Regions from separate parts of the Streptomyces sp. NPDC051322 genome, predicted to be linked through region 1. Evidence: predicted binding sites of a transcription regulator. Region 1 holds the regulator's gene; each other region holds the start of a gene.
The links. Region 1 encodes HrcA, which represses chaperone genes, less so after heat shock. Its sites were predicted from a motif close to TTNGCACTCNGNNNNNCNGAGTGCNAA; they were not measured.
Positions count from the first base shown of each region.

Region 1 (5,077 bases):
GACTGCATCCCCCGGGGGACGACCCCCGGACCCCCAGCCGCGCAATCGGCCGCGCCTACCGACCGTTGAACGCGTCCTTCAGCCGCGAGAACAACCCCTGCTGCCCCGGCTGACTGCATCCCCCGGGGGACGACCCCCGGACCCCCAGCCGCGCAACCGGCCGCGCCTACCGACCGTTGAACGCGTCCTTCAGCCGCGAGAACAACCCCTGCTGCCCCGGCTGGAACTGGCCCGTGGGCCGTTCCTCGCCGCGGAGTTTGGCGAACTCGCGGAGCAGACGCTCCTGTTCGGGGTCGAGCTTCGACGGGGTGAGCACCTCGACGTGCACGATCAGGTCGCCGCGGCCACCACCGCGCAGATGCGTGATGCCGCGCTGGTGCATGGGGATCGACTGGCCGGACTGGGTGCCGGGCCGGATGTCGACCTCCTCCAGCGCGTCCAGCGTCTCGAGCGGCACCTTGGTGCCGAGCGCTGCCGCGGTCATGGGGACGGTCACCGTGCAGTGCAGATCGTCCCCACGCCGCTGGAAGACCGCGTGCGGCAGCTCGTGGATCTCGACGTACAGGTCGCCGGCGGGGCCGCCGCCGGGGCCCACCTCGCCCTCGCCCGCGAGCTGGATGCGGGTGCCGTTGTCGACGCCGGCCGGGATCTTGACCGTGAGCGTGCGGCGGGAGCGGATGCGTCCGTCGCCCGCGCACTCCGGGCACGGGGTCGGCACGACCGTGCCGAAGCCCTGGCACTGCGGGCACGGCCGCGAGGTCATGACCTGGCCCAGGAAGGACCGGGTGACCTGCGAGACCTCGCCGCGACCGCGGCACATGTCGCAGGTCTGCGCCGATGTGCCGGGGGCCGCGCCCTCGCCGCTGCAGGTCGCGCAGACCACGGCGGTGTCGACCTGGATGTCCTTGGTCGTACCGAAGGCCGACTCGTTGAGGTCGATCTCCAGGCGGATCATCGCGTCCTGGCCGCGCCGGGTGCGCGACCTCGGCCCGCGCTGCGACGCCGTACCGAAGAAGGCGTCCATGATGTCCGAGAAGTTGCCGAAGCCGCCCGCGCCGAAGCCACCGGCTCCGCCGCCGCCCGCCTGCGAGAGCGGGTCGCCGCCGAGGTCGTAGACCTGCTTCTTCTGCGGGTCGGACAACACCTCGTAGGCGGCGTTGATCTCCTTGAAGCGTTCCTGCGTCTTGGGATCAGGGTTCACATCCGGGTGGAGCTCACGCGCCAGCCGCCGGAATGCCTTCTTGATCTCGTCCTGCGAAGCGTCGCGGCGCACGCCGAGTACGGCGTAGTAGTCCGTGGCCACTTACGACTCCGCCAGGATCTGTCCGACGTAACGTGCCACTGCGCGTACCGCTCCCATCGTTCCGGGGTAGTCCATGCGGGTCGGTCCGACCACGCCGAGTTTGGCGACTGCCTCGTCGCCCGAACCGTAGCCGACGGCGACGACCGATGTGGACGTCAGGCCCTCGTGGGCGTTCTCATGCCCGATGCTTACGGTCATGCCCGAGTCCTCGCCGAGCAGTTTGAGGAGCACGACCTGCTCCTCCAGGGCTTCCAGCACCGGCCTGATGGTCAGCGGGAAGTCATGTCCGAAGCGGGTCAGATTGGAGGTGCCGCCGATCATCAGCCGCTCCTCGGTCTCCTCCACCAGCGTCTCCAGCAGGGTCGAGAGGACCGTCGCGACGGTCCCCCTGTCCTCCTGGTCGAAGGAGTCGGGAAGATCCTGCACCAACTGCGGCACATCCGCGAAACGGCGCCCCACGACCCGGCTGTTGAGCCGGGCCCGCAGATCCGCCAGGGATGTCTCACCGAAGGGTGCGGGACAGTCGATCATGCGTTGCTCGACCCGTCCGGTGTCCGTGATCAGCACCAGCATCAGCCGGGCGGGGGCCAGCGAGAGCAGCTCCACATGCCGGACCGTGGAACGGGTCAGCGACGGATACTGCACCACGGCGACCTGCCGGGTGAGCTGCGCGAGCAGCCGCACTGTGCGGCCCACCACGTCGTCGAGGTCGACCGCCCCGTCCATGAAGTTCTGAATGGCGCGCCGCTCGGGCAACGACAGGGGCTTGACGCCCGCCAGCCTGTCGACGAACAGCCGGTAGCCCTTGTCGGTCGGGATACGCCCCGCGCTGGTGTGCGGCTGGGCGATGAATCCCTCGTCCTCCAGGGCGGCCATGTCGTTGCGGACGGTGGCCGGGGAGACACCGAGCCGATGCCGCTCGGTGAGCGCCTTGGAGCCGACCGGCTCCTCGGTGCCCACATAATCCTGGACGATGGCGCGCAACACTTCGAGTCTGCGATCGCTGAGCACCCGCGCACACCTCCAGTTGTCGATCGTCGGAACCCGCCTGGCACTCTGTGCGTTCGAGTGCCAGCAGCTACCCAGTGTACGGCGGTGAGGTTCACCCCTGGCAAGCACGGCCCGTCACGCTATCGCGCCGGTGCCGGCCATTCCCGATAGCGTCACGGTATGGACGTCACTTGGGAAGACTCCGGCTGGGAACACCTCGCCGCGGATGTCGGCCGGCGCCGTCTGCCCGGCTGGGACGCGACCGTCGGGCTGATCGCGGGACGAGAAGCGGTGCTGCTGTACGACACCGGCTCGTCGCCCCGTGAGGGCGCCGGGATCCGTGCCGGGGCGGCGGAACTTCTCGGCCGGAGCGTGACGCACATCGCGTTGAGTCACCCGCATTTCGACCATGTACTGGGCACCGCCGCCTTCCCCGGTGCCCGGGTCTACGGAGCGGTGGGCACCGATCATTTGCTCGCCCGGGGCTCCCGCGGGGCGGCCGCCCTGCGCGAGGAGGCGGTACGCCACGGCATCCCGCCTGCCGAGGCCGACGACGCGGTGGCCCGGCTGGTCGGGCCGCACCACCTGGTCTCCGGTGAGCTGTCGCTGGATCTGGGCGGACGGCAGGTCGTGCTGGCGAACATCGGCCCCGGTCACACCGGCCACGATCTGGTGCTGCTGGTTCCCGGCAGTCCCGACGTCGTCTTCTGCGGCGATCTGGTCGAGGAGTCCGGCGAGCCGCAGGCCGGCCCGGACGCGATGCTCCCGCAGTGGCCCGCGGCCCTGGACCGGCTGCTCGCGCTGGCCGGCGACGACGCGCTGTACGTGCCCGGGCACGGGGCCGTGGTGGACGCCGCCTTCGTCCGGGCCCAGCGCGAGATGCTGGCAGCCCGCTCCCGGTTGTCGTAGCGTCTGGCGAATGCGCAGCTACAGCCCCGACTTGACGCCGCCGTGGAAGAAGAAGCAGACGCCCGCCCCGGAGGTCGCGGCCGAACCCGATCTGGTCGTCGAGGAGGTCACCACCGGGTTCTGCGGTGCGGTGATCCGGTGCGAGAAGACGGCCGAGGGGCCGACCATCACCCTCGAGGACCGCTTCGGCAAGCACCGGGTCTTCCCGATGGCCCCGCGCGGCTTCCTGCTGGAGGGCCGCCCGGTCACCCTGGTCCGCCCCACAGCGGCCCCCCGGGGCCCCGCCCGCACGGCGTCCGGCTCCCTCGCCGTCCCCGGCGCACGCGCCCGGGTGGCCCGGGCCGGACGGATCTACGTCGAGGGGCGGCACGACGCGGAACTCGTGGAACGGGTGTGGGGCGACGACCTGCGGGTCGAGGGGGTGGTCGTGGAGTATCTGGGCGGCATCGACGACCTCCCGGCGATCGTCGCCGAGTTCGGCCCTGCGGCGGATGCCCGGCTCGGCGTGCTCGTCGACCATCTGGTGCCCGGTTCCAAGGAGTCCCGTATCGCTGCGGCCGTCTCCAGCGACCACGCGCTGATCGTGGGCCATCCGTACATCGACGTGTGGGAAGCCGTGAAGCCGTCGGCCGTGGGCATCGCGGGGTGGCCGTCGGTGCCGCGGGGGCAGGACTGGAAGACGGGGGTGTGCCGGGCGTTGGGGTGGCCGGAGAACACGGGTGCGGCCTGGCAGCACATCCTGTCCCGGGTCCGGTCGTATCGGGATCTTGAGCCGGAGCTGCTGGGGCGGGTGGAGGAGCTGATCGATTTTGTTACGGGCACGGCGGGGTGAACGGGTGGAGGTGCCATGATCAGCCCCTCCGGCGCTTGAGGAGCGGGGTCCGGGGCGGAGCCCGGGCAAGCGGGGAGCGGGAAGCGGGGAGCGGTCAGTCCACCAGGTCCCGCACTACCGCGTCCGCCAGCAGCCGGCCCCGCAGGGTGAGCACCGCCCGTCCCTCTTCGAAGGGCCCTTCCGACAGCAGCCCGTCGGCCCGCGCCCGCCGCGCCGCCGCCAGACCGGCCGGGGCGAGGATCGACAGCGGACAGCCGTCGATGAGCCGCAGCTCCAGCAGGATCCGCTCCACCCGGCGGTCCTCGGCGGGCAGGATCTCCCGGCCCGCGCCGGGGGACTTCCCGGCCGTCAGGGCAGCCGCGTACGCGCCGGGGTGCTTGACGTTCCACCAGCGGACGCCGCCGACATGGCTGTGCGCGCCGGGGCCGGCGCCCCACCAGTCGGCGCCCCGCCAGTAGAGCTCATTGTGGAGGCAGCGGCCCGCCGGGGTCCGGGCCCAGTTGGAGACCTCGTACCAGGAGTAGCCCGCATCGGCCAGCACCGAGTCCGCGATCAGGTAACGGTCGGCGTGGACGTCGTCGTCGGTCATCGGTACCTCGCCCCGGCGGATCCGCCGGGCGAGCTGGGTGCCCTCCTCGACGATCAGCGCGTAGGCGGAGATGTGGTCGGGGCCGGTGCCGACCGCCGCGGCCAGCGAGGCCCGCCAGTCGTCGTCGGACTCCCCGGGAGTGCCGTAGATCAGGTCGAGGTTGACGTGGTCGAAGCCCGCTGCCCGCGCCTCCGCGACGCACGCCTCGGGCCGGCCGGGCGTGTGCGTGCGGTCGAGGATTTTCAGTACGTGCTGCCGGGCGCTCTGCATCCCGAAGGAGATCCGGTTGAAGCCGCCGGCCCGCAAGGTCTCCAGATACGCCTGGTCGACCGACTCGGGGTTGGCCTCGGTGGTGATCTCGGCGTCGTCGGCGAGGCCGAACTCGTCCCGGACCGCCGCGAGCATCCGTACCAGGTCGGCCGCGTCCAGCAGGGTCGGTGTGCCGCCGCCGACG
Region 1 covers NZ_JBFBAK010000001.1:766,815-771,891, forward strand. Annotated here, with positions in the region: gene dnaJ (molecular chaperone DnaJ) at 167-1,303, opposite strand; gene hrcA (heat-inducible transcriptional repressor HrcA) at 1,304-2,314, opposite strand; gene AB0436_RS03595 (MBL fold metallo-hydrolase) at 2,474-3,202, shown strand; gene AB0436_RS03600 (DUF3097 domain-containing protein) at 3,213-4,034, shown strand; gene hemW (radical SAM family heme chaperone HemW) at 4,129-5,077, opposite strand, start outside.

Region 2 (5,077 bases), on a different contig from region 1:
GATCGAGGCGAAGCGCGCGGCCGGCGAGGAGGTCCCGGTGCGGGACGTCGCGGCCTCATTCCAGGAGGCGGTCGTCGACGTACTCACCCGCAAGGCCGTCCGGGCCTGCCGGGACCAGGGCGTGGACCACCTGATGATCGGCGGCGGCGTCGCCGCCAACTCCCGGCTCCGGGCGCTGGCCCAGGAACGCTGCGAGCGGGCCGGCGTCCGGCTGCGGGTACCGCGCCCCGGGCTCTGCACGGACAACGGCGCGATGGTGGCGGCACTCGGCGCGGAGATGGTGGCCAGGAACCGGGCGGCGTCGGACTGGGACCTGTCGGCGGACTCGTCGCTGCCGGTGACCGAGACACACGTACCGGGCGAGTCGCACACCCCCGCCCCCACTCACGACCACGTGCACGAGGTCAGCAAGGACAACCTCTACTCATGACGGTCGCGCTGATGTGGGAGGCCCGCGCGGCGGACGGCCGGGGCGCCGAACTGCTGGACTGGGCGCGGGCCCAGATCCTCGTACCGGCGCCGGCCCGCCGCGAGTACCTGCGCGCCCCGCAGGACCGGGTGCTCGTGCTGACCTGGTGGAACGCTCCCTACGACGCGGACCTGCCGGAACTCCCCGAACCGGCACCGGAACTGATCACCCGGGCCGTGCACCGCTGGCGCTTCGAGTCGGTCGCGGTCGATTAGCGGGCGGCCCCGGCCCGGCCGCGCGTAGCCTGAGAAGCGCGGGGTGCGAGCCCGGGGGAGGAGCGGCAATTGACGCGGGACGACCGGCGAGCGCGCACGCCGGCACAGGCGCGGAGGGCCGGGTGGGGATCCGAACCCCTGGACCCGGCAGACCGGGACGCCCTGGCTCAGCGGTCGCTGGCCGCGCTGCGGGCCCGGTGCCCCGGCTCGCGGGCGGAGCTGCGCGGCTCGCTCGCCCGGGAAACGGCGGATCCGTACAGCGACATCGACCTCGCCTGGATCGTTCCCGACGCAGATTTCGACGACTGCGCAGCAGGGGCCGCCGCCTGTCTCGGACAGGTGCGGGAGGTGGTCTCGGTGCGCAGCGACCCCGAGCTGCAGCGGTCGAGCAAGCGACGCCTGCTCTTCGTGAACTTCCGGGACCTGCCGCTCTTCTGGCGCGTCGACCTGGAGATCTCCGCGGAGTCGGTCGCGGACGACCCGGCGTACGACCGCGACAACCCGCTGGCGCGCGGCGACGACTGGTCGGCGGCCGCCAGCGCGCTCGCCAATGCGGTGGCCGCCGTCAAGGCGGTGCTGCGCCAACGGCCGGACACCGCATGGGGGTTGCTGGAGCGCGGCCTGCGGCGGGTCGGCGCTCCGGATGCGGTGACCGGGCGGTGGCAGGAGGACGTCGTACGGCTCACCGATGCGGCCGTTCGGCAGGAGCCTGCCCAGCGCCCCCTCGCCGACCGGGTCGTAAGGCTCGCCACCGACCTGCTGCCCCCCGGCCGCCGGGCGAGCGACTGAACCGGGGCGGGGGGCCGGCCCGCGGACTGCGGATCATCGCGGCACTGCGCGTAACCTGGGGCGAGGATCGCGTGCCAGGGGGAAGGGGCGGCAAGTGGACTGGTTCTGGTGGGTATTCATCTTCTTCATGGTCGGCGGCTTCGGCTGGGTCGCCGACCAGGGGCGCACCGCACTGCGCACCCGGCACGAGCGCCGGATGGAGCGGCTGGAGACCGCGGAGCGGGAGCGCAGGGAGATCGAGGCGGCGCACAAGCCGCCCGAGCCGATCTGCGGCTGCACGCATCATCTCGCCAAGCACGACCGGCAGGGCAAATGCCACGAGACGGTCGAGGTGCCGACGGCCTGGGACGAGAACAAGAAGCCGCTGAGCTTCGAGCCGGGCGTCTGCAACTGCCAGCAATACGTGGGGCCGCAGCCGCTCTCCCAGGTGTACGCGGACGATCTCACCGACCTGGCCTAGGACCAACCAGCCCGGGGTCCGCCTGGCTTCGCCACGGGTGCCCCGATCAGCATGGCCGGCGCGCCCGCGACCCGGGTCAGGAAGACCGTCGCCGCGTGGGGCCCCCTGGGTTTCACCCGGCGGCGCACCTCCTCCGGCTCGACCGCCGAACCGCGCTTCTTGACGGTCAGGCTGCCGACCTCCCGCTCACGCAGCAGCGCCTTCAGCTTCTTGAGGCCGAAGGGGAGTTCGTCGGTGATCTCGTACGCGGTCGCGTACGGTGTGGCGCGCAGCTCGTCCGCCGTGATGTAGGCGATCGTCTCGTCGATCAGCCCGCCGTCGAGCTCTTCGGCGACCTCGGCGACCAGGTGCGCCCGGATGACGGCGCCGTCCGGTTCGTAGAGGTACCGGCCGACCTTGCGGGGCGCGGGATCGGGCAGGCCGCGTCCGGTGAGGCTCGCACCGGACGGCAGCAGGGTGGCGCGGCGCAGTCCCGGCCGGGTACCGAACCAGAGCACCGCCTCCTTGACGTCACCGCCGTCGGAGATCCACTCGGCCTCGGCGGCCCGGTGGATCATCTCGTGCGGGATTCCCGGCGCGATCTTGATGGCCCCGGTCGCCGCATGCACGGCGCCCACCGCCCAGGAGAGCGGCGGGGAGTACGCCTCGGGGTCGAAGATCCGGCCCCGTCCGCCACGCCGGGCCGGGTCGACGAAGACCGCGTCGTACGGGCCGGTGTCGATGTCCGCGACGTCCGCGCACCGGACCTCGATCGACTCGCCCAGGTCCAGTGCCTCCGCGTTGGCCCGTGTCACCGCGGCCGTCAGCGGATCACGGTCGACCGCGAGCACGGAGATCCCGGCCCGGGCCATCGCGACCGCGTCTCCGCCGATGCCGCAGCAGAGATCGGCCACCCCGCGCACGCCCAGTGCCGAGAGACGCCCGGCCCGGTAGTCGGCGACGGACTTACGGGTGGCCTGCTCGACCCCGTGCGGAGTGAAGAACATCCGGTACGCGTCGTCCGCGCCGAACTTCGCCACCGCCCGCTGCCGCAGCCGCGCCTGGGCGAGCGCGGCCGAGACCAGCTCGGTGGGGTGCGAGCGGCGCAGCCGGGTGGCGACGGCCAGTTCCTGCGCCGGGTCGAAGTCCCGCAACGAGTCGAGCAGGGCGGAGCCCTCGGCGGTGAGCAGGAGCGAGAAGGCGTCGAGGTCGGTCACCCGTCAAGTGTCTCAGCGCCGGTGGAGCCCGCTCGGCTCGGCGTGCAGAACCAGGCGGCAAGCGGTTCCACGCCATGCCGAAAGGGTGCTGACGCGGCGACACCGACGGGCGGCATTGGCACTCCGCTTGACCGAGTGCTAATCGCCGTCCTAGTCTCAGTTCTGGCACTCCCCACGGGAGAGTGCCAAACATGGCGACGGGCCGGTCCGGCACCCGCGACGACGGATTCATCCGGTCGCCACCTCAAACAAGTTCACCCCGTGAGATCTCCGAAGGGGGAGACCGGATCGTGTCGACAACCAGCTCCAAGGTTGCCATTAAGCCGCTCGAGGACCGCATTGTGGTCCAGCCGCTCGACGCCGAGCAGACCACGGCCTCCGGCCTGGTCATTCCGGACACCGCCAAGGAGAAGCCCCAGGAGGGCGTCGTCCTGGCCGTGGGCCCGGGCCGCTTCGAGAACGGCGAGCGTCTTCCGCTCGACGTCAAGACCGGCGATGTCGTGCTGTACAGCAAGTACGGCGGCACCGAGGTGAAGTACAACAGCGAGGAGTACCTCGTGCTCTCGGCTCGCGACGTGCTCGCGATCATCGAGAAGTAATTCACCTGCGCGTTTCCTGATCTGCGCCCCTGGCTCCGCATCTGCTGTGTTCGCACACCGAGTGGCGGGCGCCGGGGGCGCAGTTCGTTTTTTGAGAGGACTGAATCAGCTCCATGGCGAAGATCCTGAAGTTCGACGAGGACGCCCGTCGCGCCCTCGAGCGCGGCGTCAACAAGCTTGCCGACACGGTCAAGGTGACGATCGGCCCCAAGGGCCGCAACGTCGTCATCGACAAGAAGTTCGGCGCCCCCACCATCACCAACGACGGCGTCACGATCGCCCGTGAGGTCGAGCTCGACGACCCGTACGAGAACCTCGGCGCCCAGCTGGTGAAGGAGGTGGCGACCAAGACCAACGACATCGCGGGTGACGGCACCACCACCGCGACCGTGCTGGCCCAGGCGCTGGTCCGCGAGGGCCTGCGCAACGTCGCTGCCGGCGCTTCGCCCGCCTCCCTGAAGAAGGGCATCGACGCCGCGGTCAAGGCCGTGTCCGACGAGCTGCTCGCGACCGCCCGTCCCATCGACGACAAGGCCGACATCGCCGCCGTCGCCGGGCTCTCCGCGCAGGACAAGCAGGTCGGTGAGCTCATCGCCGAGGCGATGGACAAGGTCGGCAAGGACGGTGTCATCACCGTCGAGGAGTCCAACACCTTCGGCCTGGAGCTCGACTTCACCGAGGGCATGGCCTTCGACAAGGGTTACCTCTCGCCGTACATGGTGACCGACCAGGAGCGTATGGAGGCCGTCCTCGACGACCCGTACATCCTGATCCACCAGGGCAAGATCGGTTCGATCCAGGACCTGCTGCCGCTGCTCGAGAAGGTCATCCAGGCCGGCAGCTCCAAGCCGCTGCTGATCATCGCCGAGGACGTCGAGGGCGAGGCCCTGTCGACCCTGGTCGTGAACAAGATCCGCGGCACGTTCAACGCCGTCGCGGTCAAGGCCCCCGGATTCGGCGACCGCCGCAAGGCGATGCTCGGCGACATGGCCACCCTCACCGGTGCCACGGTCATCGCCGAGGAGGTCGGCCTCAAGCTCGACCAGGCCGGTCTGGACGTACTCGGCTCCGCCCGCCGCGTCACGATCACCAAGGACGACACGGTCATCGTCGACGGCGCCGGCAAGGCCGACGAGGTCCAGGGCCGCGTCAACCAGATCAAGGCCGAGATCGAGTCCACGGACTCCGACTGGGACCGCGAGAAGCTCCAGGAGCGCCTCGCGAAGCTGGCCGGCGGCGTGTGTGTGATCAAGGTCGGCGCCGCCACCGAGGTGGAGCTCAAGGAGAAGAAGCACCGCCTGGAGGACGCCATCTCCGCGACCCGCGCCGCGGTCGAGGAGGGCATCGTC
Region 2 covers NZ_JBFBAK010000010.1:152,453-157,529, reverse strand. Annotated here, with positions in the region: gene tsaD (tRNA (adenosine(37)-N6)-threonylcarbamoyltransferase complex transferase subunit TsaD) at 1-430, shown strand, start outside; gene AB0436_RS23435 (hypothetical protein) at 427-684, shown strand; gene AB0436_RS23430 (hypothetical protein) at 754-1,473, shown strand; gene AB0436_RS23425 (hypothetical protein) at 1,568-1,933, shown strand; gene AB0436_RS23420 (class I SAM-dependent methyltransferase) at 1,930-3,129, opposite strand; gene groES (co-chaperone GroES) at 3,420-3,728, shown strand; gene groL (chaperonin GroEL) at 3,842-5,077, shown strand, end outside.
Region 2: the regulator HrcA is predicted to act here: its motif matches at 3,245-3,271, upstream of groES (co-chaperone GroES).

Region 3 (5,077 bases), on a different contig from region 1:
CGAAACGCCCGAGGGCGGCACCCCCTGGGAGAAGGGGCACCGCCCTCGGCCGTGAGCCGTAATGCTGTGCAGCCGTACAGCTGTGGAACTACCGAGCCGGGGCTCAGAAGTCCATGTCACCGCCCGGCATGCCGCCCGGGGCGCCGCCGGCGGCGGCCTTCTCCGGCTTGTCGGCGATGACGGCCTCGGTGGTGAGGAACAGCGCGGCGATCGACGCGGCGTTCTGCAGCGCGGAGCGCGTGACCTTGGCCGGGTCGATGATGCCCTCGGCGATCATGTCGACGTACTCGCCGGTCGCGGCGTTGAGGCCGTGACCGATGGGCAGGTTGCGGACCTTCTCGACGATGACTCCGCCTTCGAGACCACCGTTGACGGCGATCTGCTTCAGCGGGGCCTCCAGCGCGAGCTTCACGGCGTTGGCGCCGGTCGCCTCGTCACCCTCGAGCTCGAGCTTCTCGAAGACCGAGGAGGCCTGGATGAGCGCCACGCCACCACCGGCGACGATGCCCTCCTCGACGGCCGCCTTCGCGTTGCGAACGGCGTCCTCGATGCGGTGCTTGCGCTCCTTGAGCTCGACCTCGGTCGCCGCGCCGGCCTTGATGACGGCCACGCCGCCGGCCAGCTTCGCGAGGCGCTCCTGGAGCTTCTCGCGGTCGTAGTCCGAGTCGGAGTTCTCGATCTCGGCACGGATCTGGTTGACGCGACCCTGAACCTGGTCGCTCTCACCGGCGCCGTCGACGATCGTGGTCTCGTCCTTGGTGATGACGACCTTGCGGGCGCGGCCGAGCAGGTCCAGACCGGCGCTCTCGAGCTTGAGGCCGACCTCCTCGGAGATGACCGTGCCGCCCGTGAGGATGGCGATGTCACCGAGCATGGCCTTGCGGCGGTCACCGAAGCCCGGGGCCTTGACGGCGACGGACTTGAAGGTGCCCTTGATCTTGTTGACGACCAGGGTGGAGAGCGCCTCGCCCTCGACGTCCTCGGCGATGATCAGCAGCGGCTTGCCGGACTGCATGACCTTCTCGAGCAGCGGAATGAGGTCCTTGACGCTGCCGATCTTGGAGTTGACGATCAGGATGTACGGGTCGTCGAGCGACGCCTCCATACGCTCCATGTCGGTGGCGAAGTACGCCGAGATGTAGCCCTTGTCGAAGCGCATGCCCTCGGTGAGCTCCAGCTCCAGACCGAAGGTCTGGGCCTCCTCGACCGTGATGACGCCTTCCTTGCCGACCTTGTCCATCGCCTCGGCGATGAGCTCGCCGATCTGCGTGTCGGCGGCGGAGATGGAGGCGGTCGAAGCGATCTGCTCCTTGGTCTCCACGTCCTTGGCCTGCTCGAGCAGGGCAGCGGAGACGGCCTCGACGGCCTTCTCGATGCCGCGCTTCAGGGCCATCGGGTTGGCACCGGCTGCGACGTTGCGCAGGCCCTCGCGGACCAGCGCCTGGGCGAGGACGGTCGCGGTGGTCGTACCGTCACCGGCGACGTCGTCCGTCTTCTTGGCGACTTCCTTGACCAGCTCGGCGCCGATCTTCTCGTACGGGTCCTCGAGCTCGATCTCCTTGGCGATGGAAACACCATCGTTGGTGATCGTGGGGGCGCCCCACTTCTTCTCGAGGACGACGTTGCGGCCCTTCGGGCCGAGGGTGACCTTGACGGCGTCGGCGAGCTGGTTCATCCCGCGCTCGAGACCGCGCCGTGCCTCCTCGTCGAACGCGATGATCTTGGCCATGTGAAGTGGTCCTCCCGGACAGGGTGGGATGCGTCAGACCTGGCGGCGCCCGCGACGGACGGCCTGCCTGCCTGGTGGTTCCTTGCCCCACCCGGCCTGCGGGCCTCGCCAACCCGGTCTTTCTGTCACTCTCACTGGGAGAGTGCTAATGCCAATGATTAGCACTCGACCCCCACGAGTGCAAGCGCCTCCGGATGATCCGGGCGGCGCGAGGCGGACGCACGAGAGGCCCGTACCCCGGTGTGGGGTACGGGCCTCTCGGCGTGAGTGCGTCGGTGGCCGATCGCGCCGAGAATCAGACGGCGAGCTTGACCATGTCCGCCTGCGGACCCTTCTGGCCCTGCGAGATCTCGAACTCCACTCGCTGACCTTCTTCAAGGGTGCGGTAACCGTCCATCTGAATCGCGCTGTAGTGGACGAAAACATCCGCACCACCGTCGACCGCGATGAAGCCGTACCCCTTCTCCGCGTTGAACCACTTGACGGTGCCCTGAGCCATCCCTAACTCCCCTATTACTGGCCCTTGCACGGACCCGCACTTCGCGGGACCCGGGGTCAGACCTTGCGCCGGAACGCGTCGACCGCGGCTGAATGTATCTGCCCAACTGCCCTCTGCAACAGGGCAATCGGACGAGAAATCTGTGCGTGACCGAACGCCCGAATGGGCAGATTTTCGCAGGTTCCCGGGCAAGTCGGGCCGGGCAAAGGGCACTTACGCCACAAAAGGTTTCACTTTTTGTCCGCATCTTGTCGCGTCCTCATATGCACTTGGCATGAGCAGCGAAGGGGACTACCCCAACTGTACCGCGCTCAACCGCATGGAATTACCCCCTCCGCTTCTGGCCCGGAGGGGGTAATCAAGGGTGCGATCGTGGCGCAGGACGGGCGCCGTCGGAGGGCTGTCAGCCGCCGGCGACGGCCGGAATGATCGAGACGCCGGCGCCGTCCGGCGTGGCGGTCTCCAGGCCCTGCTCGAAGCGCACGTCGTCGTCGTTGACGTACACGTTCACGAAGCGGCGCAGCTTGCCCTGGTCGTCCAGGACGCGGGCCGCGATGCCGGTGTGGTTCTTCTCCAGGTCGGCGATGACCTCGGCGAGGGTGCCGCCCTCGGCGACGACCTCGGCCTGGCCGCCGGTGTACGTGCGGAGGATGGTGGGGATGCGGACCTTGACGCTCATGCGGATTGCCTTCCGGGAGACCGGCCGTCCAGGAGACCGGGGAGTGTGCGGGACGGGACGGGGTTCAGCTGGTGGCCAGGCCGGCCTCGCGGAACGCGTCCAGGGTCGGGCGGATCGTCGCGGTGGGGCGTGAGGTCTCGGCCACCGCGTCCAGGGTCTTGAGGCCGTCACCGGTGTTCAGAACGACGGTGGACAGCGCCGGGTCGAGCAGACCCGCCTCCAGCAGCTTCCTGGTCACGCCGACGGTCACCCCGCCCGCGGTCTCCGCGAAGATGCCCTCGGTGCGGGCCAGCAGCTTGATCGCGTCGACGATCTGCTCGTCGTTGACGTCCTCGACCGCGCCGCCGGTGCGCCGGGCGATGTCCAGGACGTACGGGCCGTCCGCCGGGTTGCCGATGGCGAGGGACTTGGCGATCGTGTTCGGCTTCTGCGGCCGCACCACGTCGTGGCCCGCCTTGAAGGCGGTGGAGACCGGCGAGCAGCCCTCGGCCTGCGCGCCGAAGATCCGGTACGGCTTGTCCTCGACCAGGCCGAGCTTGATCAGCTCCTGAAGACCCTTGTCGATCTTCGTGAGCTGGGAGCCGGACGCGATCGGGATGACGATCTGGTCGGGCAGCCGCCAGCCGAGCTGCTCGCAGATCTCGTACGCCAGCGTCTTCGAGCCCTCGCCGTAGTACGGGCGGAGGTTGACGTTGACGAAGCCCCAGCCCTCGCCGATCGGGTCGCCGATGAGCTCGGAGCAGAAGCGGTTGACGTCGTCGTAGTTGCCCTCGATACCGACCAGTTCACCGCCGTACACCGCGGCCATCACGACCTTGCCCTGCTCCAGGTCGTGCGGGATGAACACGCAGGAGCGGAAGCCGGAGCGGGCGGCGGCGGCGCCGACGGCGCCTGCCAGGTTCCCGGTCGAGGAGCAGGACAGGGTGGTGAAGCCGAAGGCGCGGGCGGCCTCGACGGCGATCGCGACGACCCGGTCCTTGAAGGAGTGCGTCGGGTTCCCGGAGTCGTCCTTGATGTGCAGGCCACCGGTGATGCCGAGCTCGCGGGCCAGGTTGTCGGCCTTGACCAGCTTGGTGAATCCCGGGTTCAGATTGGGCTGCGACGCGACATCCGCGGGGACCGGCAGCAGCGGCGCGTAACGCCAGATGTTGTTCGGTCCTGCCTCGATGCGCTTCTTCAGCTCGTCGGGGGAGCCGCTCGGCAGGTCGTACGCGACTTCGAGCGGCCCGAAACAGGAGGCACAGGCGAAGATCGGTCCGAGCGGGAAACGCTCTCCGCATTCGCGGCAGGAAAGCGCGGCGGCGGGTCCGAGATCGACGGATCCGGTGGAGTTCGTGGTGTCGGCGACAGTCTGCACAGCCATGGTGGCGAGGTCCCTTTCTCCTCATCTTCCTCGCGACGTACTTCGCCGCAAGACGGAATTGGCACCTTCCCCACCATGACCTCGCGGTCGGCGGAAGGTTGCCGGGACTTCAACGGGCCGTTCCCTCAGTCCCTCTGGATGAGCGCTATGACGCCGGGCCGCCGGGCCCGGGTATTTGTCCCACGTACCGACCCCCGGCATGCGGCGGTCTCTCGCGTTGTTCAAGACTGTAGCCGAAGGCGAGGACGATGAAGAGAGTCGTCCGTACCGCGAGATGACTGTCACATGAGCCGCTGCCGCGGCCGGCGCACCTAGGAGACACTCCGTGCTGGATGAGGTGGAACGCTGGCTGACCAGGCGTTCCTGGTCGGCCGCCGACCGTCCGCTGGACCGGCTGACCGCCGCCAAGCGCTGCACGAAGGTGAGCGTGGTACTGCCTGCGCTGAACGAGGAGGCCACGGTCGGCGACATCGTCGTGGCGATCCGGCGGGACCTGATGGAGGCGGTGCCGCTGGTGGACGAGCTGGTCGTGGTCGACTCGGGCTCCACCGACCGTACGGCCGAGGTCGCGGCGAAGGCCGGCGCACGGGTGGTGCACCGGGACACCATCCTGCGCCGGATACCCGCTCTGCCCGGCAAGGGCGAGGTGCTGTGGCGCTCGCTCCTGGCGACCAGCGGCGAGATCGTCTGCTTCGTCGACGCCGACCTGAAGGACTTCTCGACGGACTTCGTCTCCGGCATCGTCGGACCGCTGCTCACGGAGCCCGATGTGCATTTCGTCAAGGCCATGTACGACCGTCCGCTGGG
Region 3 covers NZ_JBFBAK010000015.1:17,232-22,308, reverse strand. Annotated here, with positions in the region: gene groL (chaperonin GroEL) at 104-1,729, opposite strand; gene AB0436_RS27565 (cold-shock protein) at 2,025-2,228, opposite strand; gene AB0436_RS27560 (MoaD/ThiS family protein) at 2,632-2,907, opposite strand; gene thrC (threonine synthase) at 2,972-4,270, opposite strand; SAM riboswitch class I at 4,289-4,415, opposite strand; gene AB0436_RS27550 (glucosyl-3-phosphoglycerate synthase) at 4,596-5,077, shown strand, end outside.
Region 3: the regulator HrcA is predicted to act here: its motif matches at 1,852-1,878, upstream of groL (chaperonin GroEL).